Regions from separate parts of the Stenotrophomonas sp. YJH_SMC_29 genome, predicted to be linked through region 3. Evidence: predicted binding sites of a transcription regulator. Region 3 holds the regulator's gene; each other region holds the start of a gene.
The links. Region 3 encodes FliA, which starts transcription of late flagellar genes. Its sites were predicted from a motif close to TAAAGTTTNNCNNNCNNNGGCCGATAA; they were not measured.
Positions count from the first base shown of each region.

Region 1: AC5P9I_RS15935 (methyl-accepting chemotaxis protein) is a predicted target of FliA. The motif match lies at 3,049-3,075, and genes of this name have one in related genera.
Region 2: AC5P9I_RS10075 (methyl-accepting chemotaxis protein) is a predicted target of FliA. The motif match lies at 1,860-1,886, and genes of this name have one in related genera.
Region 4: AC5P9I_RS19405 (methyl-accepting chemotaxis protein) is a predicted target of FliA. The motif match lies at 2,363-2,389, and genes of this name have one in related genera.

Region 1 is NZ_JCAFUK010000015.1:60,461-66,013, forward strand. Features, by position in the region: gene AC5P9I_RS15930 (PepSY domain-containing protein) at 1-430, shown strand, start outside; gene AC5P9I_RS15935 (methyl-accepting chemotaxis protein) at 483-3,020, opposite strand; gene AC5P9I_RS15940 (arylamine N-acetyltransferase family protein) at 3,223-4,062, shown strand; gene AC5P9I_RS15945 (VOC family protein) at 4,135-4,506, opposite strand; gene AC5P9I_RS15950 (transporter substrate-binding domain-containing protein) at 4,589-5,305, shown strand; gene AC5P9I_RS15955 (LysR substrate-binding domain-containing protein) at 5,331-5,553, opposite strand, start outside.
Region 2 is NZ_JCAFUK010000007.1:160,440-165,992, forward strand. Features, by position in the region: gene AC5P9I_RS10065 (M15 family metallopeptidase) at 164-958, shown strand; partial or broken gene AC5P9I_RS10070 (barstar family protein) at 1,244-1,447, opposite strand; gene AC5P9I_RS10075 (methyl-accepting chemotaxis protein) at 1,918-4,140, shown strand; gene AC5P9I_RS10080 (glycine zipper 2TM domain-containing protein) at 4,306-4,674, shown strand; gene AC5P9I_RS10085 (hypothetical protein) at 4,583-5,553, shown strand, end outside.
Region 3 is NZ_JCAFUK010000027.1:30,211-35,763, forward strand. Features, by position in the region: gene flhF (flagellar biosynthesis GTPase FlhF) at 75-1,691, shown strand; gene AC5P9I_RS20565 (MinD/ParA family ATP-binding protein) at 1,678-2,565, shown strand; gene AC5P9I_RS20570 (RNA polymerase sigma factor FliA) at 2,562-3,305, shown strand; gene cheY (chemotaxis response regulator CheY) at 3,363-3,755, shown strand; gene AC5P9I_RS20580 (protein phosphatase CheZ) at 3,755-4,360, shown strand; gene AC5P9I_RS20585 (chemotaxis protein CheA) at 4,363-5,553, shown strand, end outside.
Region 4 is NZ_JCAFUK010000023.1:41,890-47,442, reverse strand. Features, by position in the region: gene AC5P9I_RS19420 (MarR family winged helix-turn-helix transcriptional regulator) at 1-339, opposite strand, end outside; gene AC5P9I_RS19415 (S41 family peptidase) at 389-1,300, shown strand; gene AC5P9I_RS19410 (NAD-dependent epimerase/dehydratase family protein) at 1,399-2,295, shown strand; gene AC5P9I_RS19405 (methyl-accepting chemotaxis protein) at 2,507-5,038, shown strand; gene AC5P9I_RS19400 (DUF2628 domain-containing protein) at 5,117-5,503, opposite strand.

The DNA of each region.
Region 1 (5,553 bases), on a different contig from region 3:
CGGTTTCCATCGCCGGGGCGATGCGTCGATGGTGCTGGTCGGCAACGGCACCGGTATTGCCGGCCTGCGCAGCCTGTTGCGCGAAGCCGCCCATGCCGGCGAGCACGGGCACTGGCTGTTGTTCGGCGAGCGCCAGCGGGCACACGACTTCCTGTTCGCCGACGAGATCGAGGCCTGGCAGGCGCAGGGCCATCTGGCGCGGGTGGACCTGGCGTTCTCGCGCGATGGCGACGGTGGCTATGTGCAGGACCGCCTGCAGGCGGCCAGCGATACGCTGCGCGACTGGCTGCAGCGCGGCGCGGTGATCCATGTCTGCGGCTCGCTGCAGGGCATGGCCGAAGGCGTGGACCAGGTACTGCGTGGCGCGCTGGGCGAGGACGCAGTGGAAACGCTGCTGGAAAGCGGACGCTACCGCCGCGACGTGTACTGAACGATTCGGTGGTGCCGGCCAGCGGCCGGCACCACCGGCACCACCGGCAGATTCAGGCCGCCGCGCGCGCCTGTGGCATCGACTGCAGGCGGAATGCGCCCACCGCTTCGGCCAGGGCATGCACCTGCACCTGCATCTGCGCCGTCGAGGCACCGGCCTCTTCCACCAGGCTGGCATTGCGCTGGGTGCTGGCTTCCATCTGCACGATGGTCTGCTTCACCTGCGCAATACCTGCATGCTGGTCCTGCGACTCACGACGGATGCCGGCAAGCAGATCGGCCAGCTGCTGCACGCTGCCGACGATCTCCCCCATGGTCGCGCCGGCCTGCCCGGCCTGAAGGTTGCCTTGGCCGGCACGCGCCACTGAATCTTCGATCAGCCCCTTGATCTGCTTGGCCGCCTCGGCACTGCGCTGCGCCAGCAGGCGCACTTCTGCAGCCACCACGGCGAAGCTTCGGCCCTGCTCGCCGGCGCGCGCCGCTTCCACCGCCGCGTTCAGGGCAAGGATGTTGGTCTGGAAGGCAATGCCATCGATCAGCTGGGTGATGTCGCCAATCCGCCGCGAGGCCTCGCTGATGCCGTGCATGGTCGCAACCACCTGCCCAACCGCCTCACCACCACGCCGGGCCACTGCCGCCGCGCCCTGGACCAGGGCATCGGCGCGACCGGCGGCGTCGGCAGTGCGGCCCACGGTATCGGTCAGCTCATGCATCGAGGCGGCGGTCTCCTCCAGATTGGCGGCCTGCTGTTCAGTGCGCTGCGACAGGTCATGGTGACCGGCAACGATCTCGCCGACGCCGGCATCGAGGCGGGAGGCTGCCTGCTGGATGCGGGTGACGATGTGGCCCAGCTGCGCGACGGTGGCGTTGGCATCGTCGCGCATGCGCGCGAACACCCCCTGCAGTTCTCCTTCCATGCGCACGCTCAGATCGCCACGGGCCAGTGCGGCCAGCAGCACCTGCAGATCGCCGAGATTGCTTTCGAAGGTGGCCAGCAGGCGATTGATGCTGGTGGACAGCGTGCGCACGAAGCCCTGCTTGCCGTCCAGCCCGATGCGGCCGTGCAGGTCGCCCTGTGCGGCGGCATCGACCAGCGCTGCCACTTCGGTCTCCAGCAGGGTTTCCAGCGCACGGCTGCGCCACTCCACTGCCACGCCGAGGAATTGTCCTTCGTCGATGATGGCATTGGCGATCAACTGGTAGCGGACGCCGGCATGGCTGATCTCGCACTCCTCGCGCTGGCGCATGCCGGCCAGGCTGGCCAGCGCCGGATGCAGGCGCACGGCTTCGCCGCCAAGCAGCGCTTCGGCCGGGCGTTCCAGCTGCTGCAGCAGCGCCGGATTGGCATAGGCCACCCGGCCTTCGGCATCGATCACCATCAGGCCGGCCTGCGCACTGTCCAGTGCCTGGCGCACGCGGGTGTTGCCGCGCGCCACGGCACGCTCGGTCTCGATGCGTGCGCGCAGGCGCTGCTGCATCTCCACCAGGCGCTGGGCCAGCTGGCCGATCTCATCGTTGGCGTTGTACACACGCAGCGTGGTGTCCAGGCGGTCGTCGGCGATGTCGCTGGCGAAGCGCAGGGTGTCCTGGATCGGCTGGCGCACCGCCCGCCGCACCAGCACCAGGCTGGTGATCAGCACACCGGCAACCAGCAGCAGGGTCAGCGCGAACAGTACGCTCATGGCGCGGGCCCCGGCCTGCTGGCGCGCCTGTGCATTGGCCAGCGCGGCGACCTGCGCCTGCTGGAACGCGGCCAGCGCCGGGGCCACGGTGGCGGCGGTATCCAGCAGCGACTGTGCTTCCACATCCAGGCCGACGCGGGCAGCGGTGTATGCCAGCACGGCGGCCTGATACGCCTCCATCCCGCTGCGCAGGGTGTCCTGCACATCGGTGGGCAGGCCCGCCAGCGCGAGGTCGAACGGCAGCTTTTCCTCGCTGGCGCGGTCGGCGTGGGTGGAATCCCCGTCGAGCAGCAGCAGCGCTTCCTGGCGACGCATCTTCTGCAGGGACAACGCCAGCGACGGCCGTTGCAGCGCATCCACCTGTGCCTGCAGGGTGTCGGCCGCCTGCTGCAGTTGCGCGGCGAGGCCCGCATCACCACGCCCCATCTCATCGACCCGTTCGAACAGGGCAGCCACACCCTGCGAAAACGCGCCGGCGGCCTCGGTCAACGCCTGCAGCGCCTTGCGCCGCCCGGCATCCATCGGCATCGCGCGCAGCGCCTGCAGATCGAGCTGCAGCGCTTTCTGCGTAGCCAGCAGCTGCGCGCGGTCGGCATCGTCGAAACTGCGCGCATACTGGGTCTGCAGGCGGCGCGCCTCGGCCACCCGCGTAGCCAGGCTCGCGGCCAGGTCGCTGCCGCGCTGGTAGCTGGCCTGGCTGCGCGCCGCCTGTGCGCTGGCATGGCCGGTCCAGGCGTAGACGGCGGCGATCGCAACCAGGCCCAGGCCGCACACCCAGAGCGTGGCCTTGAGCTTGTTGGCCACGCTGAGCCGGTGCGGTTGCAGCCACAGCAGCAGGCCGGGGGATGCCGAGCGCAACGCGGCAAGGCGCGTGCGCACGGACCGGAGGTGGGGGACAACGGCCGACATGACAGACTCCAGGCGGAAAGACGCACCTGTATCGGCCGGAACCTGAGCGACTTTAGGGCATTTTCCTCCCAGCGCCACCGGCGGCGGGGGACGCGCTATTTGTACCGGGGACAGGCGACGGCGGCATGACACTGCCGCCGCGCTTGACCTCAACCCCGGTTGCGGGAGCACAGTGGACCTCCCCTCCCCCCCCGGTGACTGCATGACGACGCTCGATGTCCCCCGCTACCTGCAACGCCTGCAGCTGGATGCGCCGCCACCGCTGACGCTGGCGGGCCTTACCCTGCTGCAGCAGCGCCACAATGCGCTGCTGCCGTTCGAGACCCTCAGCTGCCTGTTGCGCGATGCCGTACCGATCGATCTGGAGAGCGTGCAGCGCAAGCTGCTCGACGAGCGCCGTGGCGGTTACTGCTTCGAACTCAATGGCGGCCTGCTGGCGCTGCTGCAGGCGTTGGGATTCGATGCGCAGCCGTTGAGCGCGCGCGTACTGCTGGCCGCCCAGGACGGCGAACTGACCGCGCGCACCCATCTGCTGCTGCGCGTTGAGGTGGACGGCGATGACTGGCTGGTGGATGCCGGTTTCGGCAGCCTCACGCCGACCGTGCCGCTGCGCCTGCATGATCCACAGCCGCAGGCCACGCCGCACGAGCGCTATCGGCTGCGGCGACTGCCCAGTGACGGTGATTTCGTGCTGTCGGCCGAATCCAGCGATGGCTGGCGGGCGATGCACCGCTTCGACCTGCAGGCACCGGCACCGATCGACAACGTGGTGGGCAACTGGTACGTGTGCACGCATCCCGATTCCAGTTTCCCCGGCCAGCTGCGCGCGTCACTGACCGGGCCGGACTGGCGACGCACCATCGGCAGCGGCAACTACACCGAATACCGCCCCGGGCAGGCACCGGACAAGCGCCCGCTGCATGATGTTGGCGACGTGCGCGAGGTATTGCAGCAGCGCTTTGGTCTGCGGCTGCCGGACGATCCACGGCTGGACCCGGCGATCAACGACTGGCTGCAGCGTTCGCGCGCCGCGACGATGTAGCGGATGCACGCGCAGCGTCGTGCCATGCCTGGCGGGCGGCGTCATCAACAGCCGCCGGGCATGGGCTCGGCGCTACGGCATCCTGCGCGCCTGCAGCGCAATGCGGTTGCCTTCGCTGTCCACTATCTCGGCCACGCGCCAGTGGCCGGCATCGGCCGGGCCGAAGCGCAGCTCCGCGCCCGCCTTCAGCGCGCGGCCGAGGCTGGCGTCCAGGTCAGCAACCCCGATGTAGATGCGCGCCCCGTGCTCGGACGACTGGTAGTCGGCTCCCTGCACCAGCGCCATGCTGGCACCGGCGGCCTCGTCGGCAAACGGCAGGTAGGCCATCCTGCAGTCATGCAGCAGGATTGGGGCGTCCACCACCACCTGCAGCCAGTGCTGGTAGAACGTGATGGCCCGGGCCAGGTCACGGACCGGTATCTCGACGTGCAGAATCGGATTCATGCGCGCAGCTTAGCCGGATACTGACACTCCCTTGCAGGGCAGCACTGGCATGCTGGACGGCCCCTTCCCCGCGGAGTCCTGCATGTCCCTGGCCGAACACCGAGGTGCGCTGGCACCGCTGGGCTTTCTGCGCGTGGCCATCAACCTGGGCAATCCAGTCCTGGCGCAGGGCGATGCGCGTTCACCCCGCGGGCCGTCACTGGAACTGGCCACCGCACTGGCGCAACGCATCGGCGTGCAGGCACGTTTCCGCTGTCACGACGCCGCAGCCTCGGTGGTCGCTGCGGCCAGCGAGGATGGCTGGGACCTGGCTTTCCTGGCCATCGATCCGGCGCGCGCCGACCGCATCGCCTTCAGTGCGCCCTACGTCGAGATCGAAGGTACCTACCTGGTGCGCGAGGACAGCCCTGCACGGCAGGTTGACGACCTTGACCGCGAGGCCCTGCGCATCGCGGTCGGGCGCGGGGCGGCCTATGACCTGTTCCTCAGCCGCGAACTGCGCCACGCCACGATCGAGCGGGCCGAGACGTCGGCAGCGGCGATCCGCCTGTTCGCGCAGCAGCGCCTGGATGCCGCCGCCGGCGTGCGCCAGCCGCTTGCCGCCTGGGCGCAGGCACACCCGGGCCATCGCGTCCTGGCCGACCGCTTCACCGCGATCCAGCAGGCCGTGGCGGCGCCGGCCTCGCGCCCGGCCGAAGCGTTGCAGGCCCTGTTCGACGAGGTGGAGGCGATCAAGGCCGGCCCGTTGCTGGAAGCCGCGTTCGGCCGTGCCGGGCAAGCGGTGACGCTGGTCCGATGACGGTAGCGTCGAGCCATGCTCGACGTTACAAGCGCGCGTTTTCCATGTGCCGCACGTGCTCGTCGGCCTGTGCGTGCAGCCAGTCGCGGAAGGCAAGGAAGCCGCGATGACGGGCAGACCGCTGCGGATAGACCAGCCAATGGGGCCAAGCCGTTTTCAGGCGCTGGCTGGACAGTGCCACCAGTTGGCCGGAGTCCAGCAGCAGGCGCGCGCGCGTCACCCGCCCCAGCGCCACGCCCACCCCGTCC
Region 2 (5,553 bases), on a different contig from region 3:
TACGGGACCGACAGGAGACCTCATCGGGCCGGGAAGCAGCAGGCAAGGAGAAGGCCTGCCACTTCTTTTCTATACAAGGATTTCGGATTGGCAAGGGGTCTTGCGCGTTTCCGATTTTCCTTTTGCATGAAGAGTAGACCCTTGTGAGTAAGGAGGCCTACTCATGTATTTATGCTTCATCAAGGCGCTGCTGGCGTCTGTCCTATTCTTCGTTGTCACCGTGCCGGCGCATGCCCACGTTCCCACCGACTCGCTCGCCGATGTCCACGGCAAAAAGCCGGGGCTGTTCAAGCGGCTGTTCCACCGCCACAAGGACGCCCCGCAATGGGACGGCGTCCATCCTGACCTTCGGGCCAAGCTGGAACGGATTCAGCAGCAGATGAAAGAGGAGGGCTATGACCTGCGCCTGGCCGAGGGCTACCGGTCGGAGGAACGCCAGGCCGAACTCCTGGCCAGCCAGAAGGGCGTGACCCAGGTTGGCCCTGGTCGCAGTTGCCACAACCATGGCTTCGCCGCGGACATGGTCATCTACAAGCGGGGGCGACCCAGCTGGAACCTCAAGAACGACCACGTTCGCCAAGGCTACGAGCGCTATGGGGAGCTGGCCCAAGCGGCTGGGCTCCGGTGGGGTGGGGCTTGGACCGACTTCAAGGACATGCCCCACGTCGAGCTGCGGGCGCCCTGCCTTCTGGCTATTCGTTCTTATAGGGTGGTGCAGGAGGTGAGGGTGGCGGCCGTGGTGCCCGAGCCCTTGCCACCGCTCTGGCCAGGCCTGGAACCGCTGGCCATCACACCAGTTGAGGTGTGCGAGGGTTTCGTGTGCCGGAGTCAGCTGGAGTGGAACCTGTCCACTTCGATGATGGGCTGGAGCGCGTGGTGGTCGTGGACGATGCCCGTGTTCGAGGAGCCTCAGCAGTGCCCGGTGAGCAACGATTTCAGGACGCCGTGGCGGGCTTGATTGTGTTGCGATGGTGTTGCGACGGGAGTTCCAGATTATTCGCAAGGCCTAGAAAAATGCAGAAAACAGGGGAAATAAGAGTTTTATCTGAACATGCGCCAATGATGCTTCATCAGCGGGGTATGTTCGGCGGACTTGTCTTTGGACATGGGACTCGTGGATCAGGGCATCCGGCCGCGCCGGGCGGCAGCGGCAGCGGAGCGGGTACAGGGCTGTCCATGGTAACTGCTGGGGCCGGCGGGCGCCGCTGCGGTTGGCGGCCATTGCCCGTGGGGAGGCACGCAGTCAGGCGGGAACCAGGGTGATCTGCCGGTGGCTGGCGATGATCTGCATGACGATCTCGAAATAGGTGGGGCCTTCGCCCTGTTGCAGGGCCTGCAGCTGGCGGGCGATGGCCTGGGTATTGAAGCTGCCCGGTGTGTCCAGCTTTGCCTGCAGCCATTGGCAGGTGGCCTCCATGCCCAGTGCCGTGCGGCGGTGGGCGATATCGGCGGCCGGACGTCATACCGCCATCGCGATACACGTCCGTGGATGCCCGGCTTCGCCGTAAATCATCTGCATCAGCCCTATGGATATCAGAGGAACACTCCCGAGTAACACCGATTCGGAATTGCAGTGCAAGGGGCTACCGTCCGTAGTGGCGAAAAATCCATTTTTCATACATGAGGCGGAAGATGGGGCGGCGCGTGCCTCTGGTGGCTTTTTCGTTGCGGAAGTTTCTGCTGGATACCCGGTTGCCGTGCGCCGTCTCCGACCCGCAAAAATAAATCTCAGGGTGGCGTGAACCTCTGCTGGAAAAGGGGTGTCATAAAGGGCTGGGCTGTAGGGTCTATTTGTGCGCTACCTTCACAACGGTCCGCACAGTTTCATATTATTGGATCGAAATAAGAATATCGGCCCATAAAGTTTCCCCTGGCTGCGCCGCCATCGATCGTACGGCCATGATCAAGGGAATTGAGATGCTCGCCTTACGCAACCTCCGAGTAGGATCCCGGCTGGGCGCCGGGTTTGGTTTGCTGCTGCTGTTCATCGTGGCCATCGTTGGCCTAGCGCTGTACGGAAATCACCTGAAGTCCGCCCAGTTCGAGAAAGTGGTGGACGTCAACATGGTGAAGATGCGGCTGTTGAACGACATGCTGGATACCAACAACGCGGTGTTGATGCACCGCCGGCTGATGGTGATCAAGCGCGGCGAGGATTTCGACAGGGATTATCAGAAGGCGCAGGAGCTGTCGCAGACCTACGACGGTATCTGGGCCCGGTACATCAAGATCCCGCGCGATGCCACCGGCGATACCCTGGTGGCGAAAATCGACGCGGCACGCAAGGCCACAGACGCCTCCACCCAGCATCTGCATGAGCGCATGAAGGTCGGTGATTTCGACGGTGCGGCCAAGGAACTGCTGGCCGAGCAAGGGCTGGCAACCGCGTGGAACGAGGCCATCTCGGCCCTGCTGCGGCATCAGGAGGCACTCACCGAGCGCAGCCGCGAGGAATACCGTTCAACCGAATCCTGGACCGGCACGTTGTCGATCGTGTTCGGTGTGCTGAGCCTGATACTGGGTTCGCTGGCCGCATGGGCCATCACCCGCAGCCTGACCCGCCCGCTGGAGGGTGCGGTGAAGCTGGCCGACGGCATCGCCAATGGGCGGCTCGACAACAGCATCGACGCGTCCGGCAACGATGAGGTGACGCAGCTGCTCAGGTCCATGCAGCGCATGCAGGCGCAGTTGCAGTCGGTGATGGCGGCGCAGGGCGAGCTGGCCCGCCAGCACGATGCAGGCAGCCTCAGCTATCGCATGGACGAGAGTACCTTCCCCGGCGACTACGGGCGCATGGTGCACGAGACCAATGCGCTGGTCGGTTCGCACGTGCAGGTGCAGAACCGGCTGATCGAGGTGATGAAGCACTACGCCCGTGGCGACCTGTCGGTGGACATGGATGCGCTGCCGGGCGAGAAGGCGGCGATCACACAGGCCATGGACGAGACCAAGACCAGCCTGTCGGCGATCAACGGTGAGATCCGCCGGCTGGCGACGGCAGCGGCGGCGGGTGACTTCAGCCTGCGCGGCGATGAAGATCGCTTCGCCTATGATTTCCGCGACATGGTGGCCGGGCTCAATCGCCTGATGCAGACCACCGACGAGAACCTGCTGCAGGTGTCGACCCTGCTGCAGGCGATCTCGCGCGGTGACCTGACCGTGCGCATGCAGGGCGACTTCCACGGTGTGTTCGCCCGCATGCGCGATGACTGCAACGCCACCGTCGATCAGCTCACGCAGATTGTAGGCCGCATCCAGTCCAGCGCATCCAGCATCAACCTGGCAGCAGGCGAGATTGCCTCGGGCAACACCGATCTGTCACGGCGCACCGAGCAGCAGGCGGCGAACCTGGAAGAGACGGCTGCGTCGATGGAGGAACTGACCTCCACGGTGAAACAGAACGCCGAACACGCACGCCAGGCCAACCAGCTCGCGATCGGCGCGCACGGTGTCGCCTCGCAGGGCGGCGAAGTGGTCGGGCAGGTGGTCACCACGATGTCGGCCATCGAAGCCTCGTCGAAGAAGATCGCTGAGATCATCTCGGTCATAGATGGCATTGCATTCCAGACCAACATCCTGGCCCTGAATGCGGCGGTGGAGGCTGCGCGTGCTGGCGAGCAGGGCAGGGGCTTTGCGGTGGTGGCCAGTGAGGTGCGCACGCTGGCACAGCGCTCGGCCGGCGCGGCCAAGGAGATCAAGGGCCTGATCGAGGAGTCGGTCGGCAAGGTCGCCGATGGATCGGCGCTGGTCCGCCAGGCTGGCACCACCATGGGCGAGATCGTGGCCTCGGTGCAGCGCGTGACCGACATCATGGCCGAGATCTCTGCCGCATCGCAGGAGCAGAGCTCGGGCATCGAACAGGTCAACCAGGCGGTGGTGCAGATGGACGAGACCACGCAGCAGAACGCGGCGCTGGTGGAAGAAGCCAGCGCGGCGGCGCGTTCCATGGAGGAGCAGGCCAACCTGCTGGCCGAGGCGGTTTCGGTGTTCCGCACCGGTGCGGCGACGGCGGCCGCTGCGGCGCGCCCGGTTCTGGCCGCGGTCACCGCGAAGGTGACGCCGGTACGTAGGCCGGCGGTGCTTGCGCCACGCATCGAGCCGACGCTGGCGGCCAACGCAGGGGGTTGGGAAGAGTTCTAGCAGGGGAGCCTGCCATCAGGGAGACGGCGCCCATCACGATGGCTGATCGTGATGGGCGCGGATTTTTTCCTGAACGCGCGATGGCCGGTGAGCTGCCCGGCACGCGCATTTCACCTCCGGTTGCCAGGCCCGGGAGGACACTTGCGCCATACCGGAACTCAGGAGATGGCGATGAAGACCTCGACCCGATTGCTTGTGCTGGGCACCCTGCTGGCGGCATCGTCGGTGGCCGGCGCACAGACCTATGGGCCGCGCGACGAAGGACGCCGCTTCAACGACGGCAGCCGCGTGGTCTGCAAGAACGTGGAAGTGCAGCGCAACTCACGCGATCCCAACCGTATCGCCGGTACGGCCACCGGCGCAGTGATCGGCGGCCTGCTGGGCAACCAGGTGGGCGGCGGCAATGGCAAGAAGCTCGCCACCGTGGCAGGCGCCGTGGCCGGTGGTGCGGCGGGTCGGCAGATCCAGGGCAACCAGCAGCAGAAGAACGGCGATCGCGTGGTCGAACGCCGCTGCGAACGCGTCTATCGCTGATCGGTTGCTGTCACACACCATTCAGCCCTTCCACGTCGCAGTACTTGAACGCCGGCCCTGTGCCGGCGTTCGTCGTTTCGGACCGGTATCGCTGGCTCCAGTGTCGTGTCTATACTGCGCCGACTCAACGGATGAACGCCCAGTGAACGAATCGGCACCAGCTCCCCAACCGGCACCGCTAGCCGGGCATGACCCGATACCGGAAGCGACTGCCCATCCCCATCGCGTGCGTGATCGCACTGATGAACTGGAGCTCTTCATTTCGGGCCTGCTGGCGTTCGCGCTGCTGGCCGTGCCCGGTTATCTGTTCGACGCCTGGGCGCGCAGCAGCCTGCACACCGAAGGCATGTACTTCCAGATGCTCTGGTTCGGTTTCAGCATCAGTGTTGGCATGTGCTATGTGCTGGCAGTGGCCTTGATCATCCACCTGACGGTGCGCGGCTACTGGATCGGGCTGATCGGCCTCAGGTCGCACTTCCCCGATGGCATTGACTGGGCGCGCCTGCCAAGAATGGGGGCGGTCACGCGCGCCTTCCTGCAGGCCCGGGATGGAGGCCTCGATGGCAGCATCGAACGTGCCGATCGGCTGGCGACGATGCTGTTCTCGACCACTCTGCTTGCGGTGCAGACATTGGCGGGCACGCTGGTGTTGGCCGTTCTGACGCTCGGTGTGTCGATGGTGATCGGCGCGCTGTCCGGTGGCGCCGATCATGTCGCCATGCTTGCCCTGTGCAGCGTGCTGGCCGCAATGCTGGCACTGGCCGTGACCCCCGGTATCCTGGAAAAGATCGTGGCGCGGCGGCGCGCGCGCGGGCAGCCCCATGAACGACCGCAGCGACTGCTGGAGGGCATGCTGTCGGCACTGCAACGGGTTCCGCT
Region 3 (5,553 bases):
CCCGCACCGTGCAGACCACCGATCACCCGAGTTCCCCGACCGCCACCCCGCCGTCTTCGCCTCGTGACCACAGCATGAAAATCAAACGATTCGTCGCCGCCGACATGCGTTCGGCCATGAACCTGGTGCGCAAGGAACACGGTCCTGACGCCGTGATCCTGTCCAACCGCCGGATCGAGGAAGGCATCGAGATCGTCGCCGCCGCCAACTATGACGAGAGCGCCGTGCAGCGTGCACTGGAAGCCTCGCGCCGTGACGTCGCACCGCCGCCGGCAGCCAAGCCGCGCACCGCCGCCGACGCGGTGATCGCCGCCGTCACCCGCCGCCGCAGCGCCACCCCGGCGCCGGAACCGGTCGCCGCCACCACCTCGGCGGTGGCCGCCCTTGCCCGCGCCGCCGTCGGCGCCACCGGCCGCACGCTGGACAGCGCCGACGAGATCGTGCCGACCCGTGGCAGCACCGGCTTTGCCGCCACCCTGGCGCGTGCCACCGTCAACGAACCGGCACTGCCGGAGCAGATCTTCGCGCCGTTCGCCGAAGCCATCGTCGCACCGGCCGCGGCTGTGCCGGCCAACCGCGCCCGCTTCCCGATCGATCCGCCGCACGAGGCGCATCACGAAAGCGTGGCGCCGGCGCTGCAGCCGCCGCCGCTGCCGACCGCTGCCGTCGCCGACGGGCAGCCGGCCAACGCCGCCACCGAACCGGCATTGGCCGATGCCATCGTCGAAGCCGCGCCGGCGCCCACCCTGGCCCCGGGCCCGGTGCTGACGGTGGTCGCCCAGGACGACGCCGAGATCCGCCAGCTGCGCCAGGAAGTGGCCGGCATGCGCCAGGTGATCGAGCGCGAGATGAACCGCTTCACCGACGAGCGCCTGCGCGGCTGCCCGGTGCGCGCCACCGCGCTGGACCTGATGGACGAGTACGGCTTCGACGCCGGCCTGGCCCGCGACGTGGCCATGCAGATTCCGCTGGAAACCGAAGCCCACCGCGGCCGCGGCCTGATGCTGGGGCTGATCTCGCGCAAGCTGCCGATCGCCCCGGTCGACCCGCTGGAAGAAGGCGGCGTGATCGCCCTTGTGGGCCCGACCGGCGCCGGCAAGACCACCACCATCGCCAAGCTGGCCTCGCGCTTCGCCGAGAAGCATGCGCCGCGTGACGTGGCCCTGGTCACCACCGACACCACCCGCATCGGCGCCCGCGAGCAGCTGTATGGCTACGGCCGCCAGCTCGGTATCGCGGTGCACGAGGCCAACAGCGGCACCGACCTGGACCAGCTGCTGGAACGCCTGAAGGACTACAAGCTGGTGCTGATCGACACCGCCGGCCTGGGCCCGCGCGACCGCGCGCTGGCCGCCCAGCTGCAGTGGCTGCGCGCCGCGCGCCAGGTCCGCACCCTGCTGGTGCTGCCGGCCAACACCAGCTTCGGCGACATGGACGAGGTGGTCCGCCGCTTCGGCGCCGCCAACCTGCAGGGCCTGGTGCTGAGCAAGCTGGACGAGACCGGCCGCTTCGGCAACGCCCTGTCGGTGGCCGTGGACCACGCCCTGCCGATCACCTGGGTGACCGATGGGCAGGACGTTCCGGAGGACCTGCACCGGGCCAGTGCAGCCAATCTTGTACTTCGCCTTGAAGATTTGCGCCGAGCGGCCGATATGCCCTGCAACCCGGAGTTGAACCATGCCGTCGCGTGAGTACGCCAAGCTGACCAAGACCTTCCCGCTGTCGGCCACCCGCAGCGAGCCGCTCGGCCCTGTGCGCACCATTGCCGTGACCGGCGGCAAGGGTGGCGTGGGCAAGACCAACGTGTCGGCCAACCTGGCCGTGGCGCTGGCCGGCATGGGCAAGCGCACGCTGCTGCTGGACGCCGACCTCGGCCTGGCCAACATCGACGTGATCCTGGGCTTGAACCCCACCTTTACGCTGGCCGACCTGGTCGCCGGCCGCTGCTCGCTGGACGACGTCATCGTCGAAGGCCCGAACGGGGTGCTGGTGGTGCCGGCCGCGTCCGGCCGCCGGCACATGGCCGAGCTGGCCCCCGCCGAGCACGTCGGCCTGGTCAATGTGTTCTCCGAACTGGAACGCGAGCTGGACATCATGGTGGTGGACACCGCCGCCGGCATCACCGACGGCGTGCTGACCTTCTGCCAGGCCGCGCAGGACACCGTGGTGGTGGTCTGTGACGAGCCGGCGTCCATCACCGACGCCTACGCGCTGATCAAGGTGCTGTCGCGCGAACGGGGCGTGGACCGCGTCCAGGTGGTGGCCAACATGGTCCGCGACCCCAACGAGGGCCGCGTGCTGTACGAAAAGCTGACCCGCGTCTGCGAGAAGTTCCTGGCCGACGTCTCGCTGAACTACCTGGGCTGCGTGCCGCAGGATGACTGGCTGCGCCTGTCGGTGCAGCGCCAGCAGCCGGTGGTGAAGGCCTATCCGTCCAGCCCGTCGGCGCTGGCGATCACCGAGATCGCACGCCGTACCGCGCGCTGGCAGGCGCCGACCGAACCGCGCGGTGGCGTCGAGTTCTTCCTCGAACGCATCCTCAAGCAGCGTGGGGTGGCAGCATGAAAGGCGCAGCCCAGTACAGGGAAGTCCAGCGCTCGGCGGCCAACGATGTCATCGCCCAGCATTCGGACCTGGTGCGGCGCATCGCCCACCATCTGGCCGCGCGCCTGCCCGCCAGCGTCGAGGTGGACGACCTGATCCAGGCCGGCATGATGGGCCTGATCGAAGCCTCGCGCAGTTACGACGCCGACCAGGGCGCTTCGTTCGAAACCTACGCCTCGATCCGCATCCGCGGCTCGATGATCGACGAGATCCGCCGTGGCGACTGGGTGCCGCGCTCGGTGCACCGGCGCGCACGCGATGCGGCCGCCACCATCCGCCGCCTGGAACAGAGCAGCGGTCGCGCCGCCAGCGCCACCGAAGTCGCCGCCGCGATGGAGATGCCGCTGCCCGAGTACCTGCGCCTGATGGAAGACGCCGCGCGCGGCCAGGTGCTGAGCCTGGAATCGCGCATCGAAGACCAGGGCGAGCTGGACACCGTCGCCCAGGGCGGCCCGACCCCGCAACAGGTGCTGGAGCGTGGCGAGTTCGGTCGCGAGCTGGGCAAGGCCATCGGCCACCTGCCCGAGCGCGAACAGCTGGTGCTCTCGCTCTACTACGAGCAGGAACTGAACCTGAAGGAGATCGGCGCGGTGCTCGGCGTGAGCGAATCGCGGGTCTGCCAGATCCACGGCCAGGCCGTGCTGCGCCTGCGTGGACGGCTGAAGATTTTCGAGGCGGCGGACGCCGGCCTGGAAGAGTGAACATGCCCGAGGCGGCTGCCCCCGGCCGCCCGGAATGAACAACAAAGGAACTCTGCTTTGAACAAGAACATGCGCATCCTGATCGTCGACGACTTCTCGACCATGCGTCGGATCGTCAAGAACCTGCTGGGCGATCTTGGCTTCACCAACACCGCCGAAGCCGAGGACGGGCATGCCGCGCTGTCGCTGCTGCAGAGCCAGCCGTTCGATTTCGTGGTCACCGACTGGAACATGCCGGTGATGACCGGCATCGAACTGCTCAAGGCGATCCGCGCCGACGCCAAGCTGAAGACCCTGCCGGTGCTGATGGTCACCGCCGAAGCCAAGCGCGAGCAGATCATCGAAGCAGCCCAGAACGGCGTGAACGGCTACATCATCAAGCCGTTCACCGCGCAGACGCTGGAAGAAAAGCTCGGCAAGATCTTCGAACGCCTGGCGGCCAGCGCCTGATGGATACCACGGTCGACAGAAACGCCCTCGCCCTGCGCCTGCAGGAAGCCCTGGACGCGCTGGAGTCCGGCGATGAAGCCGCCTGGCGTCAACGCATCGACGGGCTGGTCGCGCTGCGCACGCAGCCGATGATGAGCGGCCTCTCGCGGCTGGCCCGCGAGCTCGGGCAGGCCCTGGGCGAATTGCCGACCGTGCCCAGCGAGGCCGGTGAACTGGACGATGCCTGCGCACGCCTGGACCATGTGGTGGCGATGACCGAACAGGCTACCCACCGCACCTTGGACCTGGCCGAGGAATGCCGCAGCCTGACCGAGCAGCTGCGCGCCGAAGGCCTGCAGCCGGGCCAGGACGCACAGCTCGAGCGCATCCGCCACAACCTGACCGAGATCGCCCTGACCCAGAGCTACCAGGACCTGACCGGGCAGATCATCCGTCGCGTGGTCGGCATCGTCCGCCGCGTGCACGAAGGCTTCGGCGCGCTCGGCCTGCCGCCGGAACAGCATCGCACCGACCCGGAACTGGCCGGGCCGGCACTGAAGGGACTGGACCGCCACGCGGTCTCGCAGAACGACGCCGACGACCTGTTGTCGGATCTGGGGCTGTAAGCATGAGCGCGGTATCCGACGACATCACTGCCGATTTCATCATCGAGGCACAGGAAATCCTGGATCGCCTCGGCGAACAGCTGGTGTCGCTGGAGCAGGCACCGCAGGACGGCGAACAGCTGAACGCGGTGTTCCGCGGCTATCACACGCTCAAGGGCGGCGCCGGCTTCCTTGGCGTCACCGCGATGGTCGAGCTGTGCCACGCTGCTGAGGAAGCGCTGGGCGCCGCGCGCGCCGGCCAGGCCGTATTGCAGGCGCACCACTTCGACGCCGCGCAGCAATCGCTGGACTACCTGCAGTCGATGCTGGACGCCGTGTCGTCCGGCACCGAACCGGGCTATGCACCGCCGGACCTGATCGCCCAGTTCGATGTGCACGGTGGCACCGCGGCGGCGCCTGTCGCCGCCGCTCCGGCAGCCGGTAGCAGTGACCTGATCACCGACGACGAATTCGAAGCCCTGCTTGACCAGCTGCACGGCGGCAACGCCCCGACCGCGGTCGCACCGGCCAAGAAGGCCGACGACGGGCTGATCAGCGAAGACGAATTCGAAGCCCTGCTCGACCAGCTGCACGGTGGCGCCGCACCCGGCGCCAAGCCTGCCGCTGCGCCGGCGCCGGCGCCGCTCGCTGCCCCACGCCCGGCGGCCGCACCGGCGCCGGCGCCCAAGCCGGCCGCCAAGCCGCTGGCCGAGGCGGAACATACCGTGCGCGTGGACACCAAGCGCCTGGATGCGATCGTCAATCTGATCGGCGAACTGGTGCTGTCGCGCAACCGGCTCAAGACCCTGCGTGCCCGCCTGCGCGACGAGGAGCTGGACCGCGCCGTGTCCACCCTGGACATCGCCACCGCGCGCCTGCAGTCGGCGGTGATGCGCACCCGCATGCAGCCAGTGGGCAAGGTGTTCTCGCGCTTCCCCAAGGTCGCCCGCGATGTCGCCCGCTCGCTGAAGAAGGAAGTGGACCTGGAGTTGATCGGCGCCGAGACCGAACTCGACCGCAACCTGGTCGAGGCCCTGGCCGACCCGCTGGTGCACTTGGTCCGCAATGCCATCGACCATGGCGTGGAAATGCCCGACCTGCGCGAAGCACAGGGCAAGCCGCGGATGGGCCACGTGCGGCTGTCCGCGCAGCAGGAAGGTGACTACGTCAGCATCGAGGTGCAGGACGATGGCGCCGGCATTGATCCGGAAAAG
Region 4 (5,553 bases), on a different contig from region 3:
GGTGGCCTGCCATTGCGCCTGCAGCGCAGGCAGCGCCCGCTGCGCGCGCGGGCTCAGCTCCAGGATGCGTTCGCGCCCATCCTCGCCGTTGGCGGCGTGCAGCCAACCGTCGCGCACCATCGCCGCCACCGTCTGGCTGAGCGCCGAATGGCTCAGCCCGCAGGCCAGTGCCAGGTCCTTGATCCGGCTGGGGCCCTGTGCCATCAGCGTGCGCAGTACCGGCGTGTAGCGGGGGCGGTAGTCCAGCTGCAGGTCCCGGTAGGCCTGCTCCACCGCAGGGTCCAGCTGGTCGAGCAGGGCGCGCAGCAGGGTGCCCAGCGTGGCGTGTTGGAGATCCATCACCGGGATGATATATAAGCGCTTACATATCTTCAATGCAGGGTGGGTCATGGCGTTCTCCTGGATGCTCGGTGCGCTGCTGGGCGCGGCCTGCCCGGCGCAGGATGCGGTGCTGCAGGCGGCGGCCAGCGCCGTGCAGGCGCAGTACCTGGACGAGGCGGAGGGCGCCCGTATCGCCGATGCCCTGCGCACCTGGGCGGCGCAGCAGCGCTATGCGGGCAGCTGTGCCGATCCTGTGGCCTTCAGTGCACGCCTGAACCAGGACCTGGACCGCTTCGACGGCCACTTCCACGTTGAACGCGTGGACGCAGCGGCCGGCCAGGACGACTGGCTGATGGCCTGGCGCGCCGATGCCCGCGTCGATGGTGCCGGCGTGCGCGAGGTCCGGGTGTTGGAGGGCAACGTCGGCTACCTGCGGCTGAGCACCTTCTATCCGCTGGATCTGGCCCGGCCGAAGCTCGCGGCGGCCTTCACGCTGCTGGCCGACACCGATGGGCTGGTGCTGGACCTGCGCCAGAACGGGGGCGGCGACGACGGCAGCGCGGACCTGCTGGTACGCACGCTACTGGACACGAAGATCGACGCGGTGCAGCAGCTGGACCGGCGCGGCCGGCGCACGCCGGTACCGCTGCCTCCGGCGAGCCTGCCCGCGTACCTGAAACCGTTGGTGGTGCTGATCGACCGCCGCACCGGCTCGGCGGCCGAGTTCGTTGCCTATTCACTGCAGGCGTTGGGCCGTGCCCACATCGTCGGCACGCGCAGCGGAGGTGCCGCGCATATGTTTGGTGATCCTGTGCTGCTGCCCGATGGCTATCAGATCAGCATTCCCGACCGGCAACCGATCAACCTGCGCACCGGCGGCAACTGGGAACGAACCGGCGTAAGGCCCGATATTGCTGGCGGCGACGACCCGCTGTTCATCGCACGGCAACTGCTGGCGCCGGCAAAGTCGTCACGATGAACGCAGCATTGCGTGGCCATGCTCTCGCAGACGCGCGGATGCGTGCCTAGAATCGAAGCATCCCGGTAGTTCCCGGGCGCTTCGAGTGAATGGACTCAATGAAGATTCTGTTGACCGGCAGTTCCGGGCGCATCGGGCGCGCGATCTTCGGTGCGCTGGCGGCCACCCACGAGGTGGTGGGCCTGGACCGCAGCCCGTTCGCGACCACGCGCATCGTTGCCGATGTCACCGATCGCCAGGCCGTCGCGCGTGCGGTTCGCGGCGTGGACGCAGTCATCCATACTGCGGCCCTGCATGCCCCGCATGTCGGCCTGGTGCCGGATACGGTGTTCCAGCAGATCAATGTGGAGGCCACCGCACACCTGCTGCAGGCGGCGCGCGACGCCGGTGCACGGCGCTTCGTGCTGACCAGCACCACCGCCCTGTACGGCCACGCGGTGGTGGCCGGCGGCTGCCGTTGGATCGACGAAGACACCGAACCGCTGCCGCGCACGATCTACCACCGCACCAAGCTGCAGGCCGAGACCCTGGCCGAAGCCGCTGCCGCGCCGGGCTTCAGCGTTCGCGTGCTGCGCATGGGCCGCTGTTTCCCCGAGCCGCCCGAACGCATGGCAATGTTCCGCCTGCATCGCGGCATCGACGCGCGCGATGTGGCCAGCGCACATGCCGCGCTGCTGCTTGACCACGACGGCACAGGGTTCGCACGCTACCTCGCCTGTGCGCCGACGCCGTTCCGCCGCGAGGACTGCCTGGAACTGGCCACCCATCCGCGCAGCGTGCTGGCCCGCCGCGCACCGCAGCTGCTGGCCGAGTTCGAGCGCCGTGGCTGGCCATTGCCATTGAGCATCGACCGCGTCTACGACAGTGCCCGCCTGCGCAGCGTGCTGGGCTGGCAGCCGAGCTTCGGGCCGGACGAGGTGCTGCAGCAGTACGCCGTCGGCAGCATCGAGGTACTGCCGCGCGCGCAGTGGCTCAAGGACCGCGTGGCCGAATGAAGGCGTCGGCAGGGACGGGCCGCTGACCCGACCCTGAGCAGATTCAGGAATATCCAGGCGGGTTGCCTCAACCTCGTTGGCGGGCGGCCGCTAACCCGGTGCGCTTCCAGCGCCGGGGCCCCCCGGCGGCCGGTGGCCTGCGCGACGGATCGCGCGCCTGCGCGGTGCCCTCGGGGTGCCGGTCGTCCTGAACTGCCTTGTGGACCCTCCCATGCCTTCTTCCCGTTCCGCCGCTGCCCGCCGCCCGGGCAGCATCGCCCACAAGCTGATGCTGGGCACCGCCGCCATCGCACTGCTGTGCTTCGGCCTGACCGCGTTCCTGATCTATCGCCAGGCCAGCACCAGCCTGATCAATGCCTCGCGGCAGACCATGACCAGCGAGGCGACCGCCGAAGCGCGCCAGGTGGCGGCCGATCTGGGCACCGCCTTCGCCAGCAACGATGCCATGGTTGAAAGCGTGCTGGCCCAGCGCGCCCGTGGTGACGTGCCCGACCGCGCCAGCCTGGCGGCGGTGCTCGGCGAGCAGCTGCGCAGCCATCCCGAATGGCTGGGCAAGAGCACCATGTGGGAGGCCGATGCCTTCGACGGCAAGGATGCCGAGTTCGTCAACACCGAGGCGCACGATGCCACCGGTCGCTACATGAGCTACTGGGCCTGGCAGGAGGGCAAGCCGCAGCAGTCGGTGATGACCGATTACACCGAGACCGCCAGCGGATCGGGTGACTGGTACATGGGGCCCAGCCGCGACAAGCTGCCGAAAGTCAGTGAACCGTATGCCTATGACATCGCCGGGCAGCAGGTGCTGATGAGCACGCTGAGCACGCCGATCATCGAGAACGGCAGGTTCCTGGGTGTGTTCACCGTCGACTTCTCGCTGGCAGCGTTGCAGAAGCACCTGGCCACGCTGAAGCCGATGGGGGCCGGTCGTGTCGAACTGCTCTCGCCCAAGGGCGTGGTGCTGGCCTCGGCCAATGCCGCCGAGATCGGCAAGCCGCGCAGTGATGCATTGACCCGCAGCATGCTGGCCGAGATTGCCGCCGACCGCCCGTTCGAGGCCTTCAGCCCCGATGCGGCCGGCAACGTGCGCGTGTATGTGCCGCTGCGCGTGGGCGACGCCCCGCAGCGCTTCGCGCTGGGCGTGGTGGTGCCGCACGCGGTGATCGTGGCAGAAGCGCGCCAGCTGCTGTGGCTGACCCTGCTGGTCGGCGTGGTCGCCGCGCTGACCCTCAGCGCCGGCGTGTATGTGCTGCTGCGCCGCCTGGCGATCCGTCCGCTGGCTGAAGCCGTGCGCGTGGCCGGTGACGTCGCGGCCGGCAAGCTGGACAGCGCACTGCCGGCGCGCAGCAATGACGAAGTGGGGCGGCTGCTGGACGCGATGCAGGGCATGCGCGGCCAGCTGCAGTCGGTGATGGCTGCGCAGGCCGAAATGGCGCGCCGCCACGATGCCGGTGAACTCAGCTACCGCATGGATGCGGCAGCGTTCCCGGGCGAATATGGCCGCATGGTGGCCGACAGCAACCAGCTGGTGGCCTCCAGCAACGCCGTCACCCAGCGCCTGGTGGACGTCATGCAGCGTTATGCCGTGGGCGACCTCAGTGTGGACATGGAAGCGCTGCCGGGCGAGAAGGCGGTGTTCACCGCCGCAATGGCAACCACCAAGCACAACCTGGCCGCGATCAACGAGCAGATCCAGCAGCTGGCCGCCGCGGCGGCCGCCGGTGATTTCGCGGTGCGCGGTGATGCGCTGCGCTTCGACCATGACTTCCGCCGCATGGTCGAAACCCTGAACACCATGATGGAGGTGAGCGACCACAACCTGGCTGCGCTGTCCACGCTGCTGCGCGCGATCGCCGCCGGTGACCTCAGCACCCGCATGCAGGGGGACTTCCACGGGGTGTTCGCGGTGATGCGCGACGATGCCAACAGCACCGTGCAGCAGCTGACCCAGATTGTCGGCCAGATCCAGCAGTCGGCGGCCAGCATCCGCCTGGCCGCCGGTGAGATTGCGGCCGGCAACAGCGACCTGTCGCGCCGCACCGAACAGCAGGCGGCCAACCTGGAAGAAACGGCTGCGTCGATGGAAGAGCTGACCTCCACCGTGCGCCAGAATGCCGAGCATGCGCTGCAGGCCAACACCCTCGCCGGTTCCGCGGCGGGCGTGGCCAGCGAAGGCGGGCAGGTGGTCAGCCAGGTGGTGCACACCATGGAACAGATCGAAGCGTCCTCGCAGCGCATTGCCGAAATCATCTCGGTGATCGATGGCATTGCATTCCAGACCAACATCCTGGCGCTGAACGCAGCAGTGGAAGCGGCGCGCGCCGGTGAGCAGGGCCGTGGCTTCGCCGTGGTCGCCAGTGAAGTGCGCGCGCTGGCGCAGCGCTCGGCAGGTGCCGCGAAGGAGATCAAGGCGCTGATCGACGCCTCGGTGGCCCAGGTCGGTGCCGGCGCGCAGCTGGTACACGGCGCGGGGCGCACCATGCAGGACATCGTCGGCCAGGTCGGTCGGGTCAACGAGATCATGGCCGAGATCTCGGCCGCCTCGCGCGAGCAGTCGGCCGGCATCGAGCAGGTCAACCAGACCGTGGTGCAGATGGACGAAACCACCCAGCAGAACGCCGCGCTGGTGGAGGAAGCCAGTGCCGCCGCGCGTGCGATGGAGGAGCAGGCCGAGCAGCTGGCGGTGGCGGTGTCGCGCTTCCGGCTGCAGGCCGAGCCGGCGGTCGTGGCACGCCGCGCGGCCTGATCGCACAAATGAAGACGCCCGGCGGGGGCCGGGCGTCGGTTGCATCCTTGCCGCGCATCCCTGCGCCGGTCTGATGGCTTAGAACATTCCTTCAAACGGGTTCCAGCTGGCGCGACCCTCCACCTTCTCCAGGTAGTAGCTGTAGTTGGTGCTGGAGGCGACCAGCAGATTCATCGCGATGAACAGCATGCGCCCGACGACGTCGGGAAGGAACATGCTGATGATGGCCAGCGCGATGTTGATGCCGATGACCACCAGCGCCTTGCGCCACATGCCCAGGATCAACAGGTAGATCGCACCGAAGAACAACGCGAAGAAGTTCAGGTTGATCTTCAGGCGGTCACCGAACGACAGCGCCTTCCAGGCCTGCTTGAAACCGGGATTCTTGGGGGCGCCATGCTGGCGGAAGAAGTTGAAGCGGAACTGCCACTTCGGGCTGAACTGGGACAGGTCAGTGGTATTCATTTTGGGGAAACATCCCTGTGAGAAAACGTTTTCATGATAAGGCAAGTCCT